Regions from separate parts of the Rahnella sp. 1L-D-7-B-C2 genome, predicted to be linked through region 1. Evidence: predicted binding sites of a transcription regulator. Region 1 holds the regulator's gene; each other region holds the start of a gene.

Region 1 (9,931 bases):
TACGCGAATGGGGAACTCGCTCAGATCCGCTGTCTGCAGTGCGTGACGTGTGTATTCATTGTCTCAAAGGTGTGATGACCGAGCGTGGCGTTAGCCACGAGAATCTGGATGCAACGCTGGTGGAATTATTGCGCATGAGCAATTCGCTGGCGCATCACCCTGAACCGGCGGCGCGTGAACTGGCGGGTATTATCTGGCGGTTATACTGCTCACTGTCGCAGCTGCAACAGGCGATTTCGACGGATGACGGTCCGGCGAGCCCCGCGATAACCTCTGCAAAACCCACCTGACCGTCAGACAGCACTGGGTTACGGAACGTCGTAGCCCAGCGCTGCTTTACGAATACGGAACCACTGCTGGCGGGTCATTTCCAGTGACAACGATTTATACGCAGATTTAACACGCTCGATTTTACCGGACCCGATGATCGGCAACGGCTCTGACGGCAGACGCATAATCCACGCATACACTACCTGCTCGATATTCTCGGCACCCATTTCATTCGCCACGGTCTGAAGTTCATCGCGCAGCGGCTGGAATTCGGCATCGCTGAAAAGACGACCACCACCCAGACATGACCACGCCATCGGTTTGATGCGCAGCTGCTGGCAGAGATCTAACGTACCGTCGAGGATAGCAGGCTGATGGATCGGGGAAATCTCAACCTGATTAGTCACCAGCGTGAAAGGCAGGCGCGACTGCAGCAGACTAAACTGCGCAGGCGTGAAGTTAGAGACGCCGAAGTGTTTCACTTTGCCACTTTTATGCAGCTGTGTGAAAGCTTCAGCCACTTCGTCAGCATCCATCAGCGGATCCGGGCGGTGGATCAACAGTAAATCCAGATGATCGGTATGCAGATTGCTCAGGGATTTTTCTGCACGCTGAATGATGTACTGCGTATCCGTAATGTAGTGGCCGATTTTGTTTTCAGGATCGGCGGTGGTCGCAATACCGCATTTGCTGACCAGCTGCATTTGTTCACGCAGCGCAGGCTTCAGGCGCAATGCTTCACCGAAGGCCGCTTCGCACTGATACCCACCGTAGATATCGGCGTGATCAGCGGTCGTGATGCCCAGCTCTATATGTTGCTCCATGAACGTCAAAAGCTGCTGCGGTGTCATGTCCCATTCCATCAGACGCCAGTAGCCGCAAATCAGCGTTGAGAAAACCGGGCCTTGCGGCGATATAGGAGTACGTGGATCCATGATGATTTCCTTATTTTTGGTATTTTCGACCCACAGAATACACAACGACCGGCGCGCTGTATTGATGCTGACAGGAAGAATGAACAGGAAGTGAAACGGGAATGCCCGCTTTGGTGATTAAAAAAGCTCAGGCTGTTCAGGCAGAGGCTCATCCGGTAATTTTCCGGCACGCTGCTGACGCAATAAGCGTTGCTGGCATAAACGCAGCACGTGGCGTTTCTCGGTATCGGTCATTTTAATCCAGCCAAAACGCTCATCGCGGCTGCGCTGGCAACCACGACAATAGCCCCGCTCATCGGCCTGACAAATACCACGGCACGGGCTGGGGATTTCAAAGAACTCGAGCTGTTGAGCCACATACCCTCCGCAATTAACGGTGAGCTTTCATTCAAGACGTTTTCTCGCCATCCCGCAAGGTGATTTATAAAAAGGCACCTTGCGCGTAGTCAGAGGCGGGGCAGATACGTTAAAAAGTACCCATATAACTAAGGTCGTATGATGCAGAGCCCTTTTCTTCACCTCATACCGATCGATCCATTAACCTCGGAGTTACTGAAATGACTAAGCTTTTCTCCCCGATTGTTGTCGGTAAAAACACGTTACCGAACCGCGTCTTTATGGCTCCCCTGACCCGCCTGCGCAGCATTGAACCGGGTGATATCCCGACGCCGCTGATGGGCGAGTATTACGCACAGCGCCACAGTTCCGGCCTTATCATCACAGAAGCGACGCAAGTTTCCTTCCAGGCCAAAGGTTACGCGGGCGCCCCGGGTTTGCACACGCCGGAACAGGTTGCTGCGTGGAAGAAAATCGTTGCGGGTGTTCATGATAAAAACGGGCACATCGCCGTTCAGCTGTGGCACACCGGCCGCATCTCACACAACAGTGTTCAGCCAGATAACCAGACGCCAGTTTCAGCATCCGCTGTAAACCCAAACACCCGCACCAGCCTGCGTGATGAGCAAGGCAACGCTATCCGCGTCGACTGCCCGACGCCGCGTGCGCTGGAACTGAGTGAGATCCCAGGTATCATCAATGATTTCCGTCAGTCCGCCGTGTATTCCGCAGAAGCCGGTTTCGATTACATTGAGCTGCACGCGGCACACGGCTATCTGCTGCACCAGTTCATGTCTCCGGCTTCTAACTTGCGTGAAGACCAGTACGGCGGCAGCATCGAGAACCGTACCCGCCTGACGCTGGAAGTGGTTGATGCTGCGATTGAAGCAATCGGCGCAGAGCGCGTGGGGATCCGCATTTCCCCACTGGGTCCGTTCAACGGTCTGGATAACGGTGAAGATCAGGTGCAGGCAGCCATCTATCTGCTGGACGAACTGAACAAACGCAAACTGGCCTATCTGCATATTTCCGAACCTGACTGGGCCGGCGGCAAACCTTACACCACAGAATTGCGTGAAGTGATCCGTACGCATTATCAGGGTGTCATTGTAGGTGCCGGTGCTTACACCGCGGAAAAAGGCGAAGAACTGATCGAAAAAGGGTATATCGACGCCGTTGCCTTTGGCCGCAGCTATATCGCAAACCCGGATCTGGTCGAGCGTCTGAAATCTCACGCCCCGCTTAATGAACCAAAACCAGAAACCTTCTACGGCGGCGACGCTCAGGGTTATACGGATTACCCAACGCTGTAACCGTTTAAACCAGTAGTCTCCACCAGCAGGCGACCGATCCCCTCCGGTCGCCTTTTTTTGTTCAGAGTTTCAACACCTGTTCTGTGTTTTACAGACAAAACCGCCTCTATCGGTTAGGCTGAACCTGATTATTCTCATCCTGCAAATAAAAGAGGAACCTATGCGTTTACTCCATACCATGCTTCGCGTCGGCGATCTGCAACGTGCTATCAGCTTTTACACTGACGTTTTAGGTATGCGTTTGCTGCGTACCAGCGAAAATACCGAATACAAATATTCTCTGGCGTTTGTCGGTTACACCGATGAAAGCGAAGGCGCAGTCATCGAGCTGACCTACAACTGGGGCGTTGACAGCTATGACCTCGGCACTGCCTACGGTCACATCGCATTAGGCGTCGATAACGTGGCACAAACCTGCGACGACATCCGCAACGCCGGTGGCAAAGTCACCCGTGAGGCGGGCCCGGTTAAAGGCGGCTCCACCATTATTGCGTTTGTGGAAGATCCGGACGGTTATAAAATCGAGCTGATCGAATCCAAACATGCAGGTCAGGGTCTGGGCAACTGATACGTTGCTAACTGGCTTCAGGGCGCGAAAGCGCCCTTTTTATTGCCCGCTTTATTGCCGAATGTTTACCTCACGCCTGCAAGTGGCGGCAAAATTTGTCATAATGTGCGCTGAATTCGATGAAGATAAGAAACTAATGGCCGAGAATAGTGACATTAACGCGCTGAAAGGCCGTTTCCGTGGTTTTTATCCTGTAGTGATCGACGTAGAAACTGCCGGATTTAACGCCAAAACTGATGCGCTGCTGGAAATTGCGGCAATCACGCTGAAAATGGATGAAGACGGCTGGCTGGAAAGCGACGAGACCGTACATTTCCACGTTGAGCCGTTTGAAGGCTCCATTCTGGTGCCCGAGGCGCTGGCTTTTAACGGGATTGACCCAACCAATCCGCTGCGCGGTGCGGTCAGTGAATACGATGCTCTGCATGAGATATTCAAAGTCATCCGTAAAGGGATGAAAGAGCAGAATTGCAACCGGGCGATCATCGTGGCGCATAACGCCAATTTCGATCACAGCTTCCTGATGGCCGCTGCCGAACGCGCCGGATTGAAACGTAACCCGTTCCATCCCTTTGCCACGTTTGATACCGCCGCATTAAGCGGGCTGGTTCTTGGGCAGACCGTGCTGGCAAAGGCCTGTATCAGCGCGGGCATGGTTTTCGACAGCAGTCAGGCGCATTCTGCCCTGTATGACACCGAACGCACCGCAGAACTGTTCTGTGAGCTGGTGAACCGCTGGAAACGTTTAGGTGGCTGGCCCCTGGCGATGAACGCCGAAGAGCTGGAAGATGAAACCGCATCGGAAGAAAATCAGCAGTAACAGTTTTAATCGGTGCAAATCCTGCCAGTATAAAAACAAAAAGAGCGACGCAATGTCGCTCTTTTCACTTTCATTCACCACCGCTCAGGCAGCCAATGACTTCTGCTGATTACTCTTCAGATTCAGAAGATTTATATTTCTCAGCCGTTTCTTTGATCAGCTGTTGCAGTTCGCCGCGCTGATACATCTCAATGACGATGTCGCAGCCGCCGACCAGTTCACCATCCACCCACAGTTGTGGGAACGTTGGCCAGTTGGCAAACTTAGGCATTTCTGCGCGGATGTCCGGGTTCTGCAAGATATCAACGTACGCGAAGCGTTCGCCACAGGCAGACAACGCCTGCACAGCTTGTGCAGAAAAACCGCAGCTTGGCAGTTTTGGAGAACCTTTCATGTACAGCAGAATCGGGTTTTCAGAAACTTGCTTCTGAATTTTTTCAATAGTTGGAGTGGTCATTTCTTGCTTCCTCAAGCCGGTACAGGCTGTCACGGTCATTACTCTTCACGCGCAGCACTCAAAAACGGTGCTGAATCACACTACCCTCTATTGTAACGATGGCAGCAGTCAGATAAAAACGCCATTTTTTGCAGGGTCTTTCTCAATACTGGCATTTTATTTCACTATTTTCGGTGCCTGCGTTAGGGCTCACAAAATAAAAGATTCATGGAGAATAACATTTTTGCCGGCCGGGTTAACACCGGATTTGCAATTCACCATGGTTTCACGCAAATATTAACATACTGAAAAGTGGTCATTTTTTTAACTAAAAATGGCGTTTATTTCAGCATAAAAAAAGCTATTAACTTTTTCTCACAATATGATCTAGAATCGAGGCAATTCGTGCTGTTTTGTCTGGTTCTTTTAGGCAATACTCTGACATCTCTGATGTTTAACCTAACCACTCATGGTAACGAAGCTATGCGCTTACTGTTCACGCTTTTTGTGCTGCTCTTTACCCAGCTATTTTTGAATATAGCCCAGGCCTCACCGCAGACCCGCGTTACGGCCGATCAGAAAAAGAGTCACGTTAATCAGGTTACCCCTGAAGAACGCCGAAAGCGAAAAACGGTAGCGGCCAAAACCACTAAAAAAACTAAAGTGGCACCGGTTAAAGAACAACAGAGCCACGAAAAGAATACGAAGAAGAGAGTCAAAAGCACAGAGCTGGTTAAGCGAAAAACCTCGTCAGAAAAAACCCTAAAAACGACGCGGGCCGCAACCCACGTTGAGAGCAAAAAAGAAAAAACACTCAAGACCACGCGGGCCGAAAGCAAAGCCGATAAGAAATCTAAAACCCGGGCTCTGGCAAAAAACACCACGACAAAGGCCAGCAGGAAAGAACCTTATGGTCGACACCGCAAAGGTAAAAAGTTAGTTGAAGAAGACAGTAAGCCGATTACATTAAGTGCGACGCATAAGAAACGTTATCAACATGCGCAGCAAACGGCGATGACAAAGCTGATGCATCAGGTTGGCAAGCCTTATCGCTGGGGTGGCACCTCACCTAATACGGGATTCGATTGCAGTGGTTTAGTTTATTACGCGTACAAAGATTTGATTCGCATTAAGATGCCGCGCACGGCCAACGAAATGTACCACCTGCGCGACGCAGCGCCGGTAAAACGCGGCGAGCTGGAATCGGGCGATCTGGTGTTCTTTAGAATCAATAACCGCGGAGCCGCGGACCATGTCGGGGTTTACGTTGGCAACGGCAAATTTATTCAGTCACCGCGTACCGGTGAAGACATCAAAATCACCTCTCTGGGCGATGATTACTGGCAAGACCATTACGTAGGCGCACGTCGGGTAATGACCCCGAAAACGATCCGATAATAAACAGTTCGTTAAGTCTGAAGTTTCGCTAATCAGCCATTGAATAGCATTTAACGAAGCGTTTCTGCAGGGAAGAGTATCGGCGCTAAAGGTCACTGCGTAAAATTGAAAAGGGCGATTCCTGTAACAGGTAATCGCCCTTTTTATTGCCTGACTTGCGCGTCTTTTAGTTCATCACTGCGGTGAAGCTGAAAGCGACAATCACAAGCAAAGCGCAAACCGTGGTGATTAATGACAATTTTAGATTGCGGTCCATAAAACCCCCTTACAGATCAATTGTGGCGCTTCATTTAGCCACACTAAATGTGTGCCAACGCATTTTCTCATACTTCACGTCTAAAATCCCGCGTTGATTCATGCCCGATAACCTACAATAACACTTCCACTTTCCTGCAATATAAGAGAAAATTGTCGGTTACCACGCCTGTGTGCCGGTCGATTTCTCCCGAGGGCGCTTTACGCCTCACTCTGACGAACTCACCCAACGATTTCACTGCCTTTTTATTAGCTCGCAGTGAAATCCACGCAAGCAAACGATTAACATAATGCTAACGTGCTGAAACACGTGAGTTCAGGAGTCATTCCTTACATGGCAACGATTAAAGATGTCGCAAAGCGCGCTGGCGTTTCCACCACAACCGTGTCGCACGTCATCAATAAAACACGTTTCGTCGCCGAAGACACTAAAGCCGCGGTTCTGCTGGCCATCAAAGACTTGCACTACTCGCCAAGCGCCGTCGCACGCAGCCTGAAGGTCAATAACACTAAAACGATCGGCCTGCTGGCGACCTCGAGCGAAGCGCCCTATTTTGCAGAAGTGATTGAAGCCGTGGAAAACAGTTGCTTCTCCAAAGGCTATACGTTGATTTTGTGTAATTCACACAACAATCTGGATAAGCAACAGGCATATCTGGCGATGCTGGCACAAAAACGTGTCGATGGTTTGCTGGTGATGTGTGCGGAATATCCTGATGAACTGCTGAACATGCTGGAAGAATACCGGTCAATCCCAATGGTCGTCATGGACTGGGGCGAAGCGCGTAAAAACTTCACCGACAGCATTATCGATAATGCGTTTGAAGGTGGTTACATGGCCGGACGCTATCTGATTGAACGCGGTCATCGCGATATCGGCGTGATCCCAGGGCAGCTGGCGCGTAACACCGGCGGTGGCCGCTTTCAGGGTTTTGTGAAAGCGCTGACGGAAGCCAATATTCCTTTGCGTGAAGAATGGGTAGTTCAGGGTGATTTCGAACCTGAGTCAGGTTACCAGGCGATGCAGAAAATCCTGATGCAAAAACAACGCCCGACCGCCGTTTTCTGTGGCGGCGACGTCATGGCGATGGGCGCGATTTGTGCAGCCGATGAGTTTGGTTTACGCGTTCCTCAGGACATTTCCGTTATCGGATATGATAACGTTCGCAATGCCCGTTACTTCTCACCTGCGCTGACCACGGTGCATCAGCCGAAAGAGCGCCTGGGCGAAATGGCCTTCACGATGTTGCTGGATCGCATCGTCAGTAAGCGTGAAGAATCGCAGACCATCGAGGTACATCCGAAACTGGTAGAACGCCGCTCGGTGGCTGACGGGCCGTACCGTGACTATCGCCGTTAATATTTGCCTGTTATAACTGATGTTAATACCTTATTGCGCCTGCCTTTGCAGGCGTTATTTCGCTACGAGCACGTTAATTTAAAGTGAATGTTGTTTAAGGAAAATCAGGTTTTCCCTTTTAATTATTATATGAATTCATTTGCCATGCGCATTAATTCACCGCAATTGATAATTAACCGTAATATTATACACGTGAGTTATTTGTAAAACATAAATGATATAAAAAACATTTTGAGGTGATATTTCATTATACATTTCAAATGAATAGGTATTATATACCACCCGCCTGAACAGGCCCTTACAATTATAATTTCACTTCCCAATAAGGTTCAATTAATATCTTGCGTCTTTTAAAAGGAAGTAAGGAAATTTAATGGAATGGAAGCCAAGTTTACTCGCAACACTGATCTCTTGCGCTATTTTCAATACTCATGCAGGAATAATGCGTGAAGATGTCTCGGTACAAGACTACCGGGACTTCGCTGAAAACAAAGGTAAATATACCCCCGGAGCAGAAAATATAGAAGTGTTTAAACTGGATGGAACATCTGCGGGCATATTGAATTTCCCAATGCCTGATTTCAGTTCTACGGATGATTACGCCACGGGAACACTCGTAGCGCCGTCCTATATCGTCAGCGTTGCGCACAATACCAAGTTCACATCGAGCAAGTTCGGCAATGGCGCTAAATACGCTTACAGCTATAAATTTATTGCCAGAAATGATGATCCAGGATATCCCGCAGATACGCCCCAAGATTTTCAATCCCCGCGTCTGAATAAAGTCGTCACTGATGCCGCTACTGTGCCTTATGTTTCACAGACTGAACTGAGAAGCGATCGTGAAAGGTATAAATATTTAGCACGCGTAGGTACAGGGCATCAATATCAGGTTGACCCTGTCACAGGGCAGGCAAACTCGTTAGCCATTTCTTACGCCTGGAAATCAGGGGGAACGGTTGTTAACCCAATGGAAAACGATCAATGGCTTTATTGGACGAACGCCGGCCCAAATGACGCCAATCTAACACCACTGTCCACTGCAGGTACATCCGGTGACAGTGGAAGTCCGACTTATGTCTACGACAGTGTGGATAAACAATGGAAATTAGCAGGCCTTCACGACCGCCACAGCGGAACAATGCCATATGGCAATTATGTGTCCTACGAAACTTACATGCAAACTGCGTATCTTGAGTCAATAATTGCTGCAAACACTGACCCTGATGTCAACGATATTGCTGCCGACGGCGATATTCACTGGGGGAAAACGGCAATTACTCAGGGGAGCTCTCAGTGGCAATGGCACGGTGTTAGCTATGCGTTGCCCACTCAGGCGAGCAATGCTGAGCTGAACTCAACACACGATCTTCGCTTCAATGGCGAAGGCGGTCTGCTTGTGCTGGATTCTTCCGTAAATCTTGGCGCGGGTAAGCTTCAATTTTCCAATGATTACCGCGTTGCCTCCGCGGCAGGTGCTAATGCCACATGGGTTGGTGGTGGTGTCGAAGTGGATGCTGATAAAACGGTTGACTGGGAAGTTAACGGCCTTAAAGGCGATAACCTGCATAAAATCGGTGAAGGTACTCTGTATGTGAATGCCACCGGCGTTAATGAGGGTGGACTGCGAGTCGGCGACGGTACCGTGGTGTTGGCCCAACAAGCTGACCAGAACAACAAGCGTCAGGCATTTTCCACCATTACGCTGGTCAGCGGCCGTCCGGTTGTTCAACTCGGTGGAGAAAACCAAATTACCGGTGACAAGATTCAATTTGGTTCGCGCGGGGGCACTCTTGACCTTAATGGTTATGATATGTCTTTCGCGACCATAAATCATAATGACGATGGTGCGATTATCGCTAACACCAACGATGCTGAACAATCTACGTTGACGCTAAACAACACTACCTCCCAGACTTTTGTCGGCCATTTAGGCTCGTCGGAACATCCTGATGCGCTTAATATTGACTATGTTCCGGCAGGAGATAATAGCTGGAACTTTGCTGGCGGAGTGGATGTTAATGATATGACTGTGGGTGCGGGTACTGCGATCTTCAGCGGGCGAGTGACTCCTCATGCGGCCGGTACGGTCATCACTGATGACTGGATCAGTGAAAGTTATCATGTGAATCATTTGCTGGTTGAAAGTGACGCTGATTTTGTCCTGAACGAACATGCTTCGATGGTCGGCAAGGTGACACTTGCAGACCGCGCCAGCATGCAAATGACTGGTAAAACGC
Region 2 (9,931 bases), on a different contig from region 1:
ATGGCACAAGCTGTGGCAGAAATGACGCACTATGCTGAATACGATTATTTAATCGTGAATGACGATTTTGATCTGGCTCTGTCGGATTTAAAAACCATTATTCGCGCCGAACGTCTTCGTCTGAGCCGTCAAAAACTCCGTCATGACGGATTAATCACCAAACTATTGGCAGACTGAAGTCACTTTCAGTATTATGCCCAGTCTTTCGTCACCCTGTGGAGTAGCACATATATGGCACGCGTAACTGTTCAAGACGCTGTAGAAAAAATTGGTAACCGTTTTGACCTGGTGTTGGTGGCTGCTCGTCGCGCACGCCAGCTGCAATCTGGTGGTAAAGATCCACTGGTCGCTGAAGAAAATGACAAGGTCACCGTTATCGCTCTGCGCGAAATCGAAGAAGGCCTGATCACGAACAAAATCCTTGATGTTCGCGATCGTCAGGAACAGCAAGAGCAGGAAGCCGCAGAGATTCAGGCAGTTACTGCCATCGCTGAAGGTCGTCGTTAATTAACGAAACGGATCTCACTTGTATATCTTTGAAAGCCTGAATCAACTGATTCAAAAATACCTGCCGGAGGAGCAAATTAAGCGCCTCGTGCAGGCTTACCTTGTTGCGCGGGACGCGCATGAGGGGCAGACACGTTCCAGCGGTGAGCCTTATATTACTCACCCGGTCGCCGTGGCATGTATTTTGGCTGAAATGAGGCTCGATCATGAGACTCTGATGGCGGCGTTATTACACGACGTTATCGAAGACACGCCTGCAACCTACCAGGATATGGAACAACTGTTTGGCAAAAGCGTTGCTGAACTGGTTGAAGGCGTTTCAAAGTTAGACAAGCTGAAATTCCGCGATAAGAAAGAAGCCCAGGCGGAAAACTTTCGCAAAATGGTCATGGCGATGGTGCAAGACATCCGTGTCATTTTGATCAAACTCGCTGACCGTACCCACAACATGCGCACACTGGGCTCCTTGCGCCCGGACAAACGTCGCCGCATTGCCCGCGAAACGCTGGAAATTTACAGCCCGCTGGCTCACCGTTTGGGTATTCATCATCTAAAAACCGAGCTCGAAGAGCTGGGCTTCGAAGCCCTTTATCCGAACCGTTATCGCGTCATTAAAGAAGTGGTGAAAGCCGCGCGTGGTAACCGTAAAGAGATGATTCAGAAAATCCTCTCCGAGATAGAAGGTCGTTTAACTGAAGCCGGTATTCAGTGTCGCGTCAGCGGTCGCGAAAAGCACCTGTACTCTATCTATTGCAAAATGCACCTCAAAGAACAGCGTTTCCATTCGATTATGGATATTTACGCGTTCCGGGTGATCGTAAAAGAACTTGATACCTGTTATCGCGTATTAGGACAGGCGCACAGCCTGTACAAACCGCGTCCGGGTCGGGTAAAAGATTACATCGCGATCCCCAAGGCCAACGGCTATCAATCTCTCCATACTTCTCTGATCGGGCCTCACGGCGTACCGGTTGAAGTACAGATCCGTACTGAAGATATGGATCAGATGGCAGAGATGGGGGTTGCCGCTCACTGGGCTTATAAAGAGAACAGTGAAACCAGCACGACGGCGCAAATCCGCGCCCAGCGTTGGTTACAGAGTTTGCTCGAACTGCAACAAAGTGCGGGTAACTCATTTGAATTTATCGAGAGCGTGAAATCAGATCTGTTCCCGGATGAGATCTACGTCTTTACGCCGGAAGGCAGAATCGTAGAACTGCCTGCGGGTGCGACACCGGTCGACTTCGCTTATGCTGTGCATACCGATATCGGTCATGCCTGCGTAGGTGCACGCGTTGACCGCCAGCCGTATCCGCTTTCACAGCCGCTGACCAGCGGCCAGACTATCGAAATCATTACTGCTCCGGGTGCCCGCCCGAATGCCGCATGGTTAAACTTTGTGGTGAGTTCGCGCGCACGCGCCAAAATTCGCCAGATGCTCAAGAACCTCAAACGTGATGACTCCGTTTCTCTGGGCCGTCGCCTGCTGAATCATGCATTGGGAGCTGGTAAGAAACTGTCAGACATTCCACCAGAGAACATCAAAAATGAGCTGGATCGTATGAAGCTCACGGCGATGGATGATTTACTGGCTGAAATAGGCCTCGGTAACGCGATGAGTGTTGTTGTTGCTAAAAATCTGATGGGTGACCAGTCTTCTATGGCGAGCTCAGGCACACGCAATCTGCCGATTAAAGGCGCGGATGGCGTACTGATTACCTTCGCCAAATGCTGTCGCCCAATTCCAGGTGACCCGATCATTGCCCACATCAGTCCTGGCAAAGGTCTGGTTATCCACCATGAATCCTGCCGCAATATCCGCGGCTATCAGAAAGAACCTGAGAAATTCATGGCGGTTGACTGGGATGACCATCAGGAAACCGATCAGGAATTTATCGCTGAAATTAAAGTCGATATGTTCAATCATCAGGGTGCTCTGGCCAACCTGACCGCAGCGATCAACGCTGCGCAGTCGAATATCCAGAGTCTGAGCACGGAAGAAAAAGACGGCCGTGTCTACAGCGCCTTTATCCGCCTGACGACCCGCGATCGCGTTCATCTGGCGAATATTATGCGTAAAATTCGTATCATGCCGGACGTTATCAAAGTAACCCGCAACCGAAACTGATTGTTATGACCCCAGAACGTTATGCACGTATTCGTGAAATGCTGACGGCCCGCCAGCCAGACCTCACAGTCTGTATGGAACAGGTGCATAAACCACATAACGTTTCTGCTGTCATTCGCACCGCCGATGCTGTTGGCGTGCATGAAATTCATGCAGTCTGGCCGACGACAAGAATGAAAACGCTGGTCTCTTCTGCCGCAGGCAGCAACAGTTGGGTTCAGGTCAAAACACACAAAACTATTCAAGATGCCGTCGCCAAAATGAAGGCGCAGGGCATGCAAATCTTAGCCACAAACCTCTCTGAAAAAGCCGTCGACTTTCGCGCGATTGATTACACCCTTCCGACATGTATTTTACTGGGTCAGGAGAAAACCGGCATTACGCCTGAAGCACTCGCACTGGCAGACAGCGACATCATCATTCCGATGATTGGCATGGTGCAGTCGTTAAATGTTTCAGTGGCCTCGGCCCTGATTCTTTATGAAGCCCAACGCCAGCGCGAAAATGCCGGAATGTATCGTCGCGAAAGCACCGTGTTGAGCGAGAAAGAACAACAGCGTTTGCTGTTTGAAGGTGGCTATCCGGTTCTGTCTAACGTGGCGAAAAGAAAGAAGTTACCTCGCCCGTTCATTGATGAAACCGGTCAGATTATTGCTGATGACGAATGGTGGACGGCGATGCAAATGACGGTCAAAAAAAGATGAAAGGCCGCCTGCTCGACGCTATCCCACTCACGTCACTTTCTGGCGTCGGAGCCAGTCAGGCAGACAAACTCGCTAAGCTCGGCCTTGAAACTATTCAGGATTTACTGCTTCACCTTCCCCTGCGATATGAAGACCGCACCCGTCTGTACGCCATAAACGATTTACAACCCGGACTGTTTGCCACCATTGAAGGTGAAGTGCTGCGCAGTGACATCAGCTTTGGTCGTCGCAGAATGCTGACCTGCCAGATCAGTGACGGCACCGGGCTGGTCACACTGCGCTTCTTCAATTTCAATGCCGCGATGAAAAACAGTCTGGCCGCAGGCCGACGCGTGACCGCATATGGCGAAATCAAACGCGGCACGATTGGCGCAGAAATTATTCATCCCGAATACCGCATTCAGGGCGAAAACAGCGAAGTCGTTTTGCAGGAATCGCTGACACCGGTTTATCCAACCACTGAAGGCATTCGTCAGGCGACGCTGCGCAAACTGACCGATCAGGCGCTTGAGCTGCTTGATACCGTTCCTGTCGTCGAGCTATTGCCGGAAGAGCTAAGTCGCTCGTTGATTTCGTTGCCCGAGGCGCTGCATCTTCTCCATCGTCCACCACCAGACATTCAGTTGGCCGACCTCGAGAAAGGTCATCATCCGGCACAGCGCCGTCTGATAATGGAAGAGTTACTGGCGCATAATCTCAGCATGCTGGCCGTGCGCGCAGGTACGCAAAGTTATAAAGCGTTGCCGTTACATCACGACGATCGCCTGAAAAAACAGTTCCTCGCTTCTCTTCCGTTCAGCCCTACCGGTGCACAAGATCGCGTTGTGGCCGAAATTGAGCAGGATCTGGCAAAAAGTTATCCGATGATGCGTCTGGTCCAGGGCGATGTCGGCTCAGGTAAAACGCTGGTCGCTGCCCTCGCCGCACTTTGCGCCATCGCGCAGGGGCAGCAGGTAGGCCTGATGGCACCGACGGAATTACTCGCCGAACAGCACGCCAATAACTTTCGCCAGTGGTTCGAACCGCTGGGAATTCAGGTTGGCTGGCTGGCCGGTAAGCAAAAAGGCAAAGCCCGGCAGGCACAGCAGGAAGCGATTGCCAGCGGCCAGGTATCCATGGTGGTTGGCACTCACGCCATCTTCCAGGAACAGGTGCTTTTCTCCTCGTTATCTCTGGTGATCATTGATGAACAACACCGCTTTGGTGTTCATCAGCGGCTGGCATTGTGGGAAAAAGGGTTACAGCAAGGCTTCCATCCGCATCAGTTAATCATGACCGCTACGCCCATCCCAAGAACGCTGGCGATGACGGCTTACGCCGATCTGGATACCTCGGTGATTGACGAGTTACCGCCGGGACGCACGCCGGTGACTACCGTTGCCATTGCGGATACACGACGCAGCGACATAATCAGCCGCGTTAAAAGCGCCTGTGAGCTGGAAAATCGTCAGGCCTATTGGGTCTGTACGCTGATCGAAGAATCAGAAATGCTGGAAGCGCAGGCGGCAGAAGCCACATGGGAAGGTCTGAAAGAAGCTCTACCTGCACTGAATATCGGGTTGGTTCATGGCCGTATGAAGGCTCAGGAAAAACAAGCCGTCATGCAGGCGTTCAAAAAAGGCGAAGTACAGCTGCTGGTGGCAACGACTGTGATTGAAGTGGGAGTCGACGTGCCGAATGCCAGCCTGATGATCATCGAAAACCCGGAACGTCTGGGTTTGGCGCAACTGCATCAACTACGCGGCCGCGTTGGCCGTGGTGCGGTAGCTTCCCACTGCGTACTGTTATACAAAACGCCGCTCAGCAAGACGGCTCAGAAGCGTTTGCAGGTACTGCGCGACAGTAATGACGGTTTTGTGATTGCTCAGCAGGATTTAGAAATTCGTGGTCCGGGTGAATTGCTGGGTACCCGTCAGACCGGCAGCGCCGAATTCAAAGTGGCCGATTTGCTGCGCGATCAGGCAATGATCCCAGATGTGCAGCGCATCGCGCGCTATCTTCAGCAACAGTTCCCCGATCATGCCAAAGCGCTGATTGAACGCTGGCTGCCGGAAAGAGTGCGTTATACCAACGCCTGATCCCGCCTTTTTCTGCCAAAACATCATTAAAAATGATGCTTCCTTAGCAACTATTCCTCAGAGTTTTGTTAGAAAATCATCCTTAACCACTTTCTTCCCTGGTTATTTGATGACCTTCACAGACTCACATAAAGTCTGTAACCGGTTTCACATCCCACATCTACACTGATGATAATTAAGGCAACCCTGTGTGATTCCTTCACCATAAGGCCAATATCATTATGAGCATCAGCCAGTCTCTGTTTCAGTTTATTGAACAAAAAATCAGCCCGTTCGCGGCCCGCTTATCCTCTCAACGTCATGTTATGGCGGTGCGCGACGGCTTTATTTCAGCAATGCCGTTTATGATTGTTGGCTCGTTTCTGTTAGTTTTCGTGCATCCTCCTTTTTCGCCGGAATCCTCCTGGGGATTTGCCCGCAGCTGGTTGGCGTTATCAGCGAAATATGAGCTTCAGATACTGACACCGTTCAATATGACGATGGGCATCATGTCGATCTACATCGCGGCGTCCATTGCCTACAATCTGGCGAGAAGCTACAAACTTGACCCCTTTATGACCGCGATGCTGTCGTTGATGTCGTTCCTGTTAGTCGCTGCGCCACAGGTTGATAAAAAGATGTCAACGGAGGCGCTGGGCGGTGTAGGTATTTTCACCGCTATATTGGTCGCGATTTATGTCACCGAACTGACGCGGCTGCTAAAGAAATACAATATCGGCATACGGCTTCCTGAGCAGGTACCTTCAAACATTAAACATTCATTTGATCTGCTGATCCCGATTATTGCCCTGGTGATTACGCTGTTTCCGATCAGCTTACTGGTGCAGGCGGGCTTCGATATGCTGCTGCCGCAGGCCATTATGGCGTTGTTTGAGCCGCTGATTTCTGCCGCCGACTCGCTTCCGGCCGTTCTGGTGGCGGTGCTGATTTGTCATCTCCTATGGTTCGCCGGGATCCACGGTTCGGCGATTGTCTCAGGGATGTTACAGGCATTCTGGCTGACCAATCTCGGGCTGAATCAGACCGCGCTGGCCGCCGGATTGCCGATGACGCACATCATGACTGAGGCGTTCTGGAATTTCCTTATCGTCATTGGCGGTTCTGGCGCGACAATCGGTCTGGTGTTGCTGTTTTGTCGCAGCAAGTCAGCGCATCTGCGGACCATGGGGAAACTCAGTCTGGTGCCGAGTTGTTTCAACATCAACGAGCCGGTGATTTTCGGTACCCCAATCGTTATGAACCCGGTATTTTTCATCCCGTTCCTGCTGGCCCCGATGGTCAATGCCGTGATCGCTTATCTGGCCGTTTCCACGGATCTTCTCCCGCACATGATCTCACTGGTTCCGTGGACATCCCCGGCGCCGATTGGCGCAGCCTGGGCGATGGGCTGGGATTTCAAAGTGTCGATTTTGGTCATCATGCTGATGGCGCTGTCTATGATGATTTACTACCCATTCTTCAAAGTCTACGAGAAGCAGTTACTGACTCAGGAGAAAGCAGCGGAAGCCGAAAAAGTCTTTACTGAGCAAGCTGACGCAGCAAATTAAGCAAATTTGGAGTGATGAATCGGGCACAAAAACATGGGTTTTTGTGCCCTTATTTAGTTCAAGCAGTTAAGCAATTGCCGGGAAGACCGGCAGCATCAGGAACAATTTAATGACGATGGCATTGGCGATATCAAGGAAAAACGCGCCGACCATAGGAACAACTAAAAATGCCAGATGTGAAGGACCGAACTGGTTAGTGATCGCCTGCATATTAGCAATCGCTGTTGGCGTTGCGCCCAGACCAAATCCGCAGTGGCCTGCTGCCAGCACCGCTGCATCGTAATTTTTGCCCATCACGCGATAGGTGACGAAAATCGCGTAAAGCGCCATCGCGATAGTCTGCACGAGCAGGATGGCCATCATCGGCAACGCCAGCGACGCCATTTCCCAGAGTTTGAGGCTCATCAGCGCCATCGCCAGAAACAGCGACAGGCTGACGTTGCCCAGCACCGAGACCGCACGATCAAATACGCGGTAGAAACCCAACCATGCGAGAAGATTACTCAGGATCACGCCAACAAACAGGACACAGACAAAGGTCGGAATTTCGAAAGCGGAGCCATGCAGTAGTTCGGAAATACGGGTGCCTGCACTCAGACAGATGGCGATCAGCGCAATAGTCTCCACGAGCACCAGCGGAGTGATCATGCGGCCAATCGCAGGTTTTTCGAATGCGCTCGGATCGGCTGAATCATCAAGCGAGCCGTTAGGCGTTGAAGAGTGACTCACCAGATAACGCGCCACTGGCCCGCCAATAATGCCGCCGAGCACCAGCCCGAATGTCGCACAGGCCATCGCTACTTCGGTGGCATTCTCAAAGCCATAGCGTTCTATGAACACCTTACTCCAAGCTGCGCCAGTACCGTGGCCGCCGGACAGCGTTACGGAACCGGCCAGCAGCCCCATCAGGGGATCCATTCCCAACATTTTTGCCATGCCTATGCCAATAACGTTTTGCAGCAACAGCAATCCGACGACGACAAACACCAGCAGCATCAGGCTTTTTCCGCCGGAACGCAGACTGGCCAGATTCGCGTTAAGACCGATGGTGGCAAAGAATGCCAGCATCAGAGGTTCTTTTAACGAAATATCAAAACCAATTTCCCAGCCAAATATCCGGTTGGCGATCAGCAGCACAACGGCAACTAACAAACCGCCCGCGACAGGTTCAGGAATGGTGTATTTTTTAAGAAAGTTAATCGACTGAACGCATTTGCGCCCTAAAAGGAGAACCAGCGTGGCAGCCACCAGCGTGCCGTAGGTATCGAGCTGAATCATTCACGAACTCCATTTTGTAATAAATCCAATAAAATTATTGAGTTATAGATTTCTCAATTCATTATTTTTCCCCAGAGGATGAATTAGAAGTCAATAACGCTAAATCACGCAAGAAAAACAGGGCTTAACAAACCCATTAACTCAAATTAATGACGACAAATCCGTGTTAGCAAACGATTGCTTTTATTGTCGATTTCAATAAAAATGCCCGCTTTGCCGCTTATTGGAATGCCACAACATGAGTACGCAAACAGCAGAACAAGAAACACAGCAATCCGACCTTTCCCGCCAGACTAAAAGTGAACTGATTTACCGGCTCGAAGACCGCCCCCCAATTCCTCAGACGTTATTTGCCGCCTGCCAGCATTTGCTGGCGATGTTTGTAGCCGTGATCACCCCGGCATTACTGATTTGTCAGGCATTGGGGCTCCCCGCGCAGGACACCCAGCACATCATCAGCATGTCGCTTTTTGCCTCTGGTCTGGCTTCCATTTTACAAATTAAAACCTGGGGTCCGGTGGGCTCGGGACTTCTCTCGATTCAGGGCACCAGCTTTAACTTTGTTTCGCCGCTGATTATGGGCGGTCTGGCGCTGAAAAATGGCGGTGCCGATGTCCCGACCATGATGGCCGCATTGTTCGGGACGCTGATGCTGGCGTCTTGTACTGAAATCATTCTCTCACGCTTCCTGCACCTCGCCCGGCGCGTGATCACCCCGCTGGTTTCCGGGATTGTAGTGATGATTATCGGCCTCTCGCTGATTCAGGTCGGTCTGACATCCATCGGTGGCGGATATGCCGCGATGAGCGACCACACCTTTGGCGCACCGAAAAACCTGATGCTGGCCGCTGTGGTTCTGGTGGTGATTATTTTACTCAATCGTCAGCGTAACCCTTACCTGCGTGTGGCCTCGCTGGTTATTGCGATGGCAGTGGGCTATCTGGCCGCATGGATGATGGGGATGTTGCCGACCGTGGCACCCTCGTCACAAACCAGCGGGATCACCTTCCCGACGCCGCTTTACTACGGTCTGGGAATTGACTGGAATCTTCTGATCCCGCTGATGCTTATCTTTATGGTCACCTCGCTGGAAACTATTGGTGATATCACCGCGACATCCGACGTTTCCGAGCAACCGGTCAGCGGCCCGCTTTACATGAAGCGCATCAAGGGCGGCGTGCTGGCCAACGGCCTGAACTCCATGCTCTCTGCGGTGTTCAATACCTTCCCGAATTCCTGCTTCGGCCAAAATAACGGCGTAATCCAACTGACCGGCGTTGCCAGCCGTTATGTAGGGTTTGTCGTGGCGCTGATGCTGATTGTCCTGGGACTTTTCCCTGCGGTTGCCGGATTCGTTCAGCACATCCCTGAACCGGTTCTTGGCGGCGCGACCATCGTGATGTTTGGTACCATCGCGGCTTCCGGTGTACGTATTGTTTCCCGTGAACGTCTGAACCGCCGCGCGATTATGATCATGGCGCTGTCTCTGGCAGTCGGCATGGGAGTATCCCAGCAGCCATTGATCCTGCAATTCGCGCCAGATTGGATCAAAACCCTGCTCTCCTCCGGGATTGCTGCAGGCGGGATTACTGCGATTGTTCTGAATTTGGTTTTTCCTCACGAAAAGTCATAACCGACTGTAATACGCATGCAACGGCGGCAGGTGGTTCGGAACCCCTGCCGCTTTTT
Region 3 (9,931 bases), on a different contig from region 1:
GTTAGGGCCGGGCGTGAGCACCAGTCCGACACAAATCAGTAAAAAGGACAGCAAATGGGCGGCATCGGGCATGGCATTCTCCGGGGAAATCAGAAACGTTGTGCATAAAGATATAGAGGTTTTTAGGCTGTTTTGGCAAGCCTTCAGACAATGATCAGCGCGCCGGTTGTCATACTGCCTTCATCCAGCCCTGAGAAAATCAGGTACATTCTAAGAGAGCGATTTTCCCCTCAGACTGAAATCAGGATTGATAATGACGAATACCAAAATGTCCGTGCGTCTGGCGAAAGCCAGCCATATTGCGGCTCAGGCCGCTGAACTGGCACTGGGATTTTTTAACCGTCGCGACAGCATCGAAGTCAGCAGTAAACGCACGCAGGATTTCGTGTCGGAGGCCGATGTGGCGGTAGAGCAGTTTATCCGTGCGCAGCTGGCTGAGCATTTCCCGCAGGATGCCGTCATCGGTGAGGAAATGGGCGGCGTGCTGACGGATGCGGCCTGCTGGGTGATCGACCCGATTGACGGCACGTCGAATTTCCTGCGCGGTTCGCCGCTGTGGGGCGTATCGCTCGGGCTGGTTGAGAACAAACAGCCAGTGATCGGTGTGGTGGCGTTACCGGTGCTGAACGAGTTGTTTGCCGCAGAATCCGCTAAAGGTATCTTCCACAACGGCAAACCTTTCCGCCGTGATGACCGTTTTAGCGACGTGCAGATTGTCTCGCTGGGCGACAGCTCTGACGACAAGCTGGATGAAGCTTCGGCGTTTTATCGCGGGCTGCGCACCGCAGAGTGGTCGGTGCATTGCTATCGCTGCACCACCATCGGCATGGTATTCGCCGCCAAAGGAATTATCGACGGCCACCTGCAACGCCGCACCACGCTGTGGGATATCGCCGGTGGCGCGGTACTGTGTCAGGAAGCCGGGCTGCAAACCGTTGTCCGCTTTACCGGCCCGGCCGGAAACGAAAATTATCGCCATATGTCGATCGCTGCCGGAACGCCTTCCCTGATGGCGACGGCAGAAACGTTATGGCCGGATTTCGAGCCGCGCTAGGGCTTTATTTCCTCTGCACGCTGCTCCCGGCTATTTCCGGGGGCAAAGCGGAAAAGTGTTGTTATCCTCATACTTTCCTCCCGTTAAGTAACATTCTGAATTCGTCCGGTAACCTGCTGATTACAGGATAAATAATCGCATTTAACAAAATGAAATATTGTTTCATTTCACCATAAAGTTCCTCTCCGCAGTGCCGTTATCTCTGACTCCTGTCACTCACTTTGTCGTGTCCTGATGAACAAATTGACCCAACTTTCCGTGCTTGCCCGCCTGCTGGGCGCGTTTGCGCTCGTGCTTTCCCTGATGCTGGTTCTGGCGGCGACCTCCGCCTGGCAGCTGAAGAACATTAATCAGCAGATTGAAGACTATCGGGCATACCGCTTGCCGGGCGTTCAGTACCCGCTGGTGATGCGCGGCACGCTGGCCGAGCTGCGCCTGCAACAGGTGCAATATATTGCTTCCCCGCAGGGAGCGTCGCGCGACGGCCATCGGATAGAAATCATGCAGGCGGTGGAGAACTTTAAAGCCGCTGAAAATGCGTACCGCAACCTGAACAGCGGCGGCAGTCAGTCGGCGCTGTTTAAGCAAATCATCGCTAACTTTGAGCAGTTTTCGCTGGCGAACGATCAGGTCATTGAAGCGATGGAGCGCAATGATATTGCGCAGGCTACGCAAATCAGCGGTGACAACTCGCGTAAATACCGCACGCAGTTGATGGCCGATCTGGCCACTCTGGTCAAAGACGAAGTGAGCAACAGCGAGCAGGCGGCTGCCTCCGCACGCAGCCATTATCACGCCGCCAGCGTGCTGTTTCTGGTGCTGGTGATTGTGGCGTTGCTGCTGTCTCTCGGTATGGCGCTGTTGCTGGCGCGAAATCTTAACCGGCAACTGGGCGGCGAACCGGCGTATGCGGCATCAATCATGCAGGAGATTGCGGCGGGGAATCTGGCGACGGACATTATCCTGCGCCCCGGCGATAAGCACAGTTTGCTGGCGTCGCTGAGCAGCATGAATCAGCAGCTCAATCAGACTATCCATCAGATTATGAGCGGCAGCGAGTCGATAAATCACGCTGCCAGCGAGATTGCGCAGGGCAACATCGATTTATCGCAGCGCACCGAAGAGCAGGCGGCGTCGCTGGTGCAGACCAGCGCCAACATGCAGAACCTCACGACGACAGTCAGCCAGAATGCAGAGAATGCGCGTGAAGCCAGCCAGCTGGCGCACGCGACGTCTGAGACGGCATCACAGGGCGGGTCGATCGTCAGCGGGATGCAGGCGCATATGCGCGACGTCTCCGGCAGCTCGAATGAAATCATCAATATCATCAGCGTGATTGAAGGGATTGCCTTCCAGACCAATCTTCTGGCGCTGAATGCGGCGGTTGAAGCGGCGCGGGCGGGCACGCAGGGTAAAGGGTTTGCGGTCGTCGCCAGCGAAGTGCGCGTGCTGGCGCAAAAAAGCGGACAGGCAGCGAAGGAGATTAAAAACCTGATTCACGGCACGGTGACAAAAATCGCCGAAGGGTCGCAGCAGGCCGATCGTGCCAGCCATGCAATGAACGAAATTGTGAATTCAGTGAATAAAGTGGCGGGGATCGTCAGTGAGATTTCTACCGCCAGCACCGAGCAACATACTGGCATTCATGAAGTCGGGATTGCGGTGGATCAGATGGACAGGGTGACGCAGCAGAACGCCGCGCTGGTGGAACAGGCCGCTGCGGCGGCGCAATCGCTGACGGAACAAAGTCTCGAGTTGCGCAATGCCGTGCGGTTTTTCCGCACGGCGGTCGAATAAGTCAGAGGCGCTTCAGGGTTGCTGCGTAATAGAAAGCTGTGGATCCCACGCCGAATCCGGGTGCCGGGCGATTTGCTCAGGCGTCATCGGACGTCCGAGCAGGTAGCCCTGAAGCGTGTCACAGCCCAGCTGAGTGAGGAAATCCTGCTGCTGGGCGGTTTCCACACCTTCGGCCACCACTTTCAGATTCAGCGTCTGGCCGAGGGCGATAATCGCCGAAACAATGCTGGCGTCTTCGCTTCCGGCAATCAGATCGTTGATAAAGGCACCATCGATTTTCAGCTCGCTGGCCGGTAAACGTTTCAGGTACAACAGGCTGGAATAACCGGTGCCGAAATCATCAATCGACGCCTTCACGCCAAACTGAGTCAGACGTTCGAGGATCGCCACGCTGACGTCCGGGTTGCGCATCGCGGTGGTTTCGGTGACTTCCAGCGTCAGCATCGCCGGTGGAATGTGGTGACGCTCCACGGTATCGATCACCATCTCCACCAGATTTGCCTGCTCAAATTGCAGTGCGGAAAGATTAACCGCTACCGTCCAGGTAGTGTGCCCGTCGAGGTGCCATTCACGCAGCTGGCGGCAGGCTTCATTCAAAACCCATTCGCCGATGGGAATAATCAGACCGGTTTTTTCTGCCAGCGGCAGGAACACGTCCGGGCTGAGGGTTTTACCTTCGCGCTCCCAGCGCAACAGGGCTTCGAAACCGCTGACCGGCCCGTAAGGTGCGATAAATTTTGGCTGATAATGCAGGCGCAGCTCGTGGTGTTCGATAGCCAGACGCAGATCGTTCAGCATCTGTAGCTGGTTCTGTGCATTGGCATTCATTGACGGCTGGAAGAAGCTGTGGCCGTTACGCCCCGAGTTTTTGGTGTGATACATCGCCGCATCGGCATTGAGCATCAGCTCGCGTTCGTTCTCGCCGTCGCCCGGGTAAACCGCGATACCAATACTGGCGGAGACCAGCAGCTCATAGCGGGAAACGTAGAACGGGCGAGCAATCAGATGCACCAGTTTATCCGCCAGCTGTGAGGCGTCGGTCGGCTCGGTGATTTCGGTCAGCAGGACAAATTCGTCGCCGCCCAGACGTGCGAGCGTATCCGATGCACGAACATGCGAAAGCAGACGCTCGGTCACCGAGATCAGCAACTGATCGCCAATGTGATGGCCAAAGGCGTCGTTCACCGCTTTAAAACCATCAAGATCGATAAACAGCACTGCGAACTCGGATTCCTCACGTACCGCTTTCTGCACCGCCTGGCCGAGGCGGTCTTCGAGCAATAAACGGTTTGGCAGTTTGGTCAGATTGTCGTGCAGCGCCAGCTGCGTCAGCTCGCGGTTGGCCTGCGCCAGTGAAGAGGCCAGCACCGAGGTACGCGCCTGCATACGGCCATCGAGCACCGAGATAATCAGTGTGATCGCCAGTATTGCCAGCGTCACTACAATTACCAGCAACGCCAGCCAGTTGTTATCCACGCCGCTGTACGCCGCCATGCTGTGGCTCATCGGCGGGAAACTGGCCGCGGCCATGCCGATATAGTGCATTCCGACAATCGCGGTGCCCATGATGACTGCCGCGCTGATGCGCAACAAACGCACATTCGGCGACTGCTGGCGTAAATGGAACGCCATCCACAGTGCCGCGCCCGAGGCCACCACGGCCACCAGCACAGAAACCATCACCCACGGTATGCTGTATACGATCGCGGGCATCATGCGCATCGCCGCCATGCCGGTGTAATGCATCGCGGCAATCCCGCCACCCATCAGCAATGAACCGGCCAGTAAGCGCATCATCGGCAGCTGTTGCAGGCACACCAGCCACAGCGCAAAGGCGGAAGAGATAATGGCGATGAGCATGGAAAATAAGGTGATGAGAGGGTCATAACCCATTGATACTGTTGAATTGAATGCCAGCATTCCGATAAAGTGCATCGACCAGACACCGATCCCCATGGCGATAGCGCCACCGGTTAACCAGAGACGGGAGGCCTTTCCCTGAGTGGTCGCGACCCGACCCGCCATATCCAGCGCGGTATAAGAGGCAAGCATTGCAACAATGAATGAGAACATCACCAGCACATTGTTGTAATTACTGGAAAACATGTAAGGCTCCACACAAGCAGGGGTCAAAAACGACGGGCTATTTTTATATTCGGCAATAATCGCAATAGAGTTATTAAACGCGAATGAAGTCACGAGAGAGTTTTTCGTGTAATTAAGATTAATCTGTAAGTGAATTTAATCAAATAAAAAAATAGAGCCACAAAATTACACTTGTGAAATGCGGGGTTTTTAAAAGCGTGATAAACAGAGAGCGAAACTGTTGTCTATAGTTAACAAATAATTAAACGTCACGGGATGGAACAGAATTATGATTAAAGTACATCATCTGGATAATTCACGTTCACAGCGAATTCTGTGGATGCTGGAAGAAGTGAGCGTTCCTTATGAAATTGAGCGTTATCAGCGGGATAAATCCACCATGCTGGCGCCCGCTTCACTCAAAAAAGTGCATCCTTTGGGAAAATCACCGGTGCTGGAAGACAACGGGCTGATCCTTGCCGAGTCGGGCGCAATCATTGAATACTTGCAGGAAGTTTATGATACAGAAGGGCTGCTCAAACCGACCGCCTTTGCCGAGCGCCAGCAATACCGTTACTGGATGCATTATGCTGAAGGTTCGCTAATGCCGCTGCTGGTCATGAAGCTGATATTTGGCCGATTAGGTAAGCCGCCGATGCCGTGGCTGATCCGTCCGATTGCCGGTGCTATCGGGCAGGGTGTGCAGAAAAATTACATCGACAAGCAGCTGGTGACTCACATGGATTACCTCGAGCAACACCTCGCCACCCATCCTTATTTCGCGGGTTATCAGTTCAGCGCGGCTGACATACAGATGAGTTTCCCGGTCGAAGCCATCAATGCGCGCGCCGGGTTGGGCAAATATCCTCATCTGAATGCGTGGTTATCCAATGTCACGGCGCGTCCGGCTTATCAAAAAGCCCTGGAAACTGGAGGGCCATTTACGATAATGCGTTAGGCATTTTTAAACATCGCTGAGTTTTAACACTGCTGTTATGTTTATTTCGGGCGTTCATCAGTAAAGTATTTTACTTAATGAACGCTTTTAAAAATAACCCTTAAAAACAATCATGCTACTTTTTGATTTTCATTTCTTGGATCGCTGTTCTGGTTTTCTTTCTTCTTTTTCAGCGTCAGTTTTCAATTCTGATACCGCCTTCCTTCCTTTTTCCATCCCCGCGATTTCTCCATTACCGTTGCTGCATGCGCAACCGATACCGTTCAGTAAATCGCCACAGGATTAAATTTGCAGCAAATCTGCATTTTTATTGACCGGACAAAGGTAAATTGTCGGCAAACGGAGTTGAAAAGAGGGTATAAGAGGCCGGATAATCGTTTGCGCCAAATTTTAGTCCCGCCATACGCGATGTGAGTTAAACGTTTGCCCTGAGGTGTTGAGGCCGGTTTTGTCGGTTTTCATCACGGCAGGTAGGGAAGCGAACGTGAAGAAACGGTTTCATAATGACCACGCAGGCTATTCAGTAAAGACATCCAGAGGATTTTCCATGTCGAGTCAACAACCTCAAACGGGCCGCGCGATTGCGCCAAAGGGCCCGCTTGATGCTTATTTCAAAATCAGTGCGCGTGGCAGTAACGTGCGTCAGGAAGTGATCGCCGGGTTAACGACGTTCCTGGCCATGGTGTATTCGGTGATTGTGGTGCCGTCTATGCTCGGCAAAGCGGGTTTCTCTCCGACCGCTGTGTTTGTCGCGACCTGTCTGGTCGCCGGTTTCGGTTCCCTGCTGATGGGGCTGTGGGCAAATCTGCCACTGGCGATTGGTTGCGCCATCTCGCTGACGGCGTTCACTGCGTTTAGTCTGGTGCTCGGCCAGCACATCAGTGTGCCGGTTGCGCTGGGCGCGGTCTTCCTGATGGGCGTGTTGTTCACGATTATCTCGGTCACCGGGATCCGTTCGTGGATATTGCGCAATTTGCCGATGGGCGTTGCGCATGGGACAGGCATCGGTATTGGTCTTTTCCTGCTGCTGATCGCTGCCAACGGTGTCGGTCTGGTAGTGAAAAATCCTTTAGACGGTTTGCCTGTCGCGCTGGGTGCCTTCACTTCTTTCCCTGTGGTCATGACGTTGCTAGGTCTGGCGGTGATTTTCGGCCTTGAAAAACTGCGCGTGCCGGGCGGCATTCTTCTGGTGATCATCGCGATTTCGATTATCGGTCTGATTTTCGATCCGGCAGTGAAATATCAGGGCTTGTTCGCGATGCCTTCTCTGGCGGGCGCGGATGGCAAATCAGTGATTTTCGATCTCGACATCATGGGCGCGATGAAAGCGGCAGTCTTGCCTAGCGTTCTGGCGCTGGTGATGACGGCGGTCTTCGACGCCACCGGCACCATCCGTGCTGTCGCCGGGCAGGCTAATCTGCTGGACGAAAAGGGTCAGATCATCAGCGGCGGTAAAGCCCTGACAGCCGACTCCGTCAGCAGCATTTTCGCTTCCCTGGTTGGCGCCTCTCCTGCTGCGGTCTATATCGAATCTGCCGCAGGTACGGCAGCGGGCGGTAAAACCGGCCTGACGGCCACCGTTGTCGGCGTGTTATTTCTGCTGATGTTGTTCCTGTCTCCGCTCTCTTATCTGGTGCCAGCTTACGCTACCGCGCCAGCGCTGATGTACGTCGGCCTGCTGATGCTGAGCAACGTTAACAAACTGGATTTCACTGATTTTGTCGATGCTATGGCGGGTTTGTTATGTGCGGTATTTATCGTACTGACCTGCAACATCGTTACGGGGATCATGCTGGGCTTCAGCGCGCTGGTGATTGGCCGTATCTTCTCGGGGGAATGGCGCAAGCTTAACGTCGGGACGGTGATCATCGCGGTGGCGTTGGTGGTGTTTTATGCGGGTGGATGGGCTATCTAAGTGCCTGTCCGGGCAGTTGGCGGGCTTAATTTTTTGGTCGAGAAGTTTTCGGTTTCTCAATAACGGTGATCGCTTAACTTACCGCACTTAAACCGAGCAGAGGGGAAAGTCTTTCCCCTCTGCACTCCCCTCGCTTTTTCAAACATGTGCCATGCTGACGGGCTATGTTTCAGCGACTTCTGTGATTGCCGCAAAATCTCGCCGCTGCGCGGTGCCCTCCGGTCGGGTTACAACCCGCGCAAAAAAAGCCGCGCGGTTTTCCACCTCTCCCTCCGGCGTGATTTTTGAAAGCGGCCAAAGCTTTCTAGGTCACAACCTCACCGGCTCAGAACATTTCAGAAACCCAAATACGCTGTGCAAATTTTCTGGTTTTGTTTTTTAAAATGTTGAGATGGCGCGATCGAAAAATCCTGCCGAACGGAGCGGCTTCGAGACCTAAGGCTCGAAGACCGAGCGAGGGAACTGCGCAGCGGCAGGGTTTTGCGCCACACGCGTTAATTACAGAACACGGCCATCGTTCCAGCGATAGCGCGTGTTTTAAAAAGACGTGGAGATTCCAAAGAGGGCCCGTCCTGGCCCTCTTTGGGCGGTTTCGTCGCGACGAGTTAAGAGATCACTGCTATTGAGAAACCGAAACTTACGCGATCCGCTTTTAAAGCCGCCCTTAAGGCCAGTGTGGGCGGCGAGCCCACGGTGTTGACCTTGAAGCCAGTCTGGGTACCTTGACTTGGGTTTAAAAGCGGCTTTAAGCACGCTCTGATTTAAAAGTACGCTTTTTTTGATCTACTATTCCCCCTGTACGTGTCAGACCCCGTCTGATTGAAATCATAAAAACAAGAGTCTAAGGAAAGCATGGAAATATTCTTTACCATTCTGATTTTGATTCTGGTGGTGTCGCTCTCCGGTGTCGTAACCAGAATGTTGCCGTTTCAGGTTCCTCTTCCATTAATGCAGATCGCCGTCGGTGCCTTACTGGCCTGGCCGAATTTTGGTCTGCACGTGGATTTCGACCCGGAACTGTTTTTAGTCCTCTTCATTCCGCCGTTACTGTTCGCGGATGGCTGGAAAACCCCGACCCGTGAATTCCTCCACCACGGGCGCGAAATACTTGGGCTGGCGCTGGTACTGGTGCTGCTCACCGTCGTCGGTATCGGCTATCTGATATATATGATGGTGCCGGATATTCCACTGGTTGCTGCGTTTGCGCTGGCCGCCGTGCTGTCACCGACCGATGCCGTGGCGTTGGGCGGGATTGTCGGCAAGGGCCGCATACCGAAATCGATCATGAGCGTGCTGGAAGGTGAAGCGCTGATGAATGACGCGTCCGGTCTGGTGTCGCTGAAATTCGCCATTGCCGTGGCAATGGGCACGATGATCTTCACCGTCGGTGGGGCGAGCGTCGAGTTCCTGAAAGTCGCCATCGGCGGCCTGATGGCCGGTGTCGCGGTGACGTGGTTGTACAGTAAATCGCTGCGCATCATGAGCCGCTGGAGCGGAGATGACCCGGCCACGCAAATCGTGTTCCTGCTGCTGCTGCCATTCGCGTCTTATCTGATTGCCGAACACATCGGTGTATCGGGCATTCTGGCCGCCGTCGCCGCCGGTATGACCATCAGCCAGTCCGGCATTATCCGTAACGCGCCACTGGCGATGCGTCTGCGTGCCAACAGCGTCTGGGCGATGCTTGAGTTTGTGTTCAACGGCATGGTGTTTATCATGCTGGGCCTGCAACTGCCGGGTATCCTGGAAAACTCGATCGATCAGGCAACGCATGATCCGTCTATCGTGACCTGGCACCTGTTCGCCGACGTCGGGATTATCTACTTCGCGCTGCTGATCCTGCGTTTCGTCTGGCTGTGGGTGATGAAGAACTTCAGCAACCGTTTCCTGAAAAAGAAACCGCTACTTTTCGGCAGCTATAGCACGCGTGAGCTGTGGGTAGCATCGTTTGCCGGCGTACGTGGGGCAATTACCCTTGCCGGTGTGCTTTCGATTCCACTGTTCCTGGCCGATGGTTCTGCCTTCCCGTCGCGCTATCAGTTGGTCTTTCTGGCGACCGGCGTCATTCTTTTCTCGTTGATTGCCGGTGTAATTGCGTTGCCATTCCTGCTCAAAGGCGTGG

The links. The regulator PurR, encoded in region 1, represses purine synthesis genes. The targets are predictions, from matches to a motif close to CANGCAAACGTTTGCNTG.
Region 2: AC0Z7K_RS23555 (nucleobase:cation symporter-2 family protein) is a predicted target of PurR. The motif match lies at 8,409-8,426, and genes of this name have one in related genera.
Region 3: AC0Z7K_RS23065 (NCS2 family permease) is a predicted target of PurR. The motif match lies at 6,307-6,324, and genes of this name have one in related genera.

What each region holds. Positions count from the first base shown of each region.
Region 1 is NZ_JBXAVQ010000002.1:301,136-311,066, forward strand. Features, by position in the region: gene AC0Z7K_RS05000 (FUSC family protein) at 1-290, shown strand, start outside; gene AC0Z7K_RS05005 (aldo/keto reductase) at 309-1,205, opposite strand; gene AC0Z7K_RS05010 (DUF1289 domain-containing protein) at 1,323-1,562, opposite strand; gene nemA (N-ethylmaleimide reductase) at 1,763-2,854, shown strand; gene gloA (lactoylglutathione lyase) at 3,015-3,422, shown strand; gene rnt (ribonuclease T) at 3,526-4,242, shown strand; gene AC0Z7K_RS05030 (Grx4 family monothiol glutaredoxin) at 4,352-4,699, opposite strand; gene AC0Z7K_RS05035 (C40 family peptidase) at 5,162-6,076, shown strand; gene cydH (cytochrome bd-I oxidase subunit CydH) at 6,243-6,332, opposite strand; gene purR (HTH-type transcriptional repressor PurR) at 6,666-7,691, shown strand; gene AC0Z7K_RS05050 (S6 family peptidase) at 8,065-9,931, shown strand, end outside.
Region 2 is NZ_JBXAVQ010000029.1:5,703-15,633, forward strand. Features, by position in the region: gene gmk (guanylate kinase) at 1-177, shown strand, start outside; gene rpoZ (DNA-directed RNA polymerase subunit omega) at 232-507, shown strand; gene spoT (bifunctional GTP diphosphokinase/guanosine-3',5'-bis pyrophosphate 3'-pyrophosphohydrolase) at 527-2,635, shown strand; gene trmH (tRNA (guanosine(18)-2'-O)-methyltransferase TrmH) at 2,641-3,339, shown strand; gene recG (ATP-dependent DNA helicase RecG) at 3,336-5,417, shown strand; gene AC0Z7K_RS23545 (PTS sugar transporter subunit IIC) at 5,639-6,964, shown strand; gene gltS (sodium/glutamate symporter) at 7,031-8,242, opposite strand; gene AC0Z7K_RS23555 (nucleobase:cation symporter-2 family protein) at 8,481-9,875, shown strand.
Region 3 is NZ_JBXAVQ010000027.1:8,695-18,625, reverse strand. Features, by position in the region: gene AC0Z7K_RS23090 (LysE family translocator) at 1-72, opposite strand, end outside; gene AC0Z7K_RS23085 (inositol monophosphatase family protein) at 254-1,054, shown strand; gene AC0Z7K_RS23080 (methyl-accepting chemotaxis protein) at 1,289-2,851, shown strand; gene AC0Z7K_RS23075 (putative bifunctional diguanylate cyclase/phosphodiesterase) at 2,864-4,957, opposite strand; gene AC0Z7K_RS23070 (glutathione S-transferase family protein) at 5,226-5,894, shown strand; gene AC0Z7K_RS23065 (NCS2 family permease) at 6,442-7,809, shown strand; gene AC0Z7K_RS23060 (hypothetical protein) at 7,961-8,191, shown strand; gene AC0Z7K_RS23055 (Na+/H+ antiporter) at 8,662-9,931, shown strand, end outside.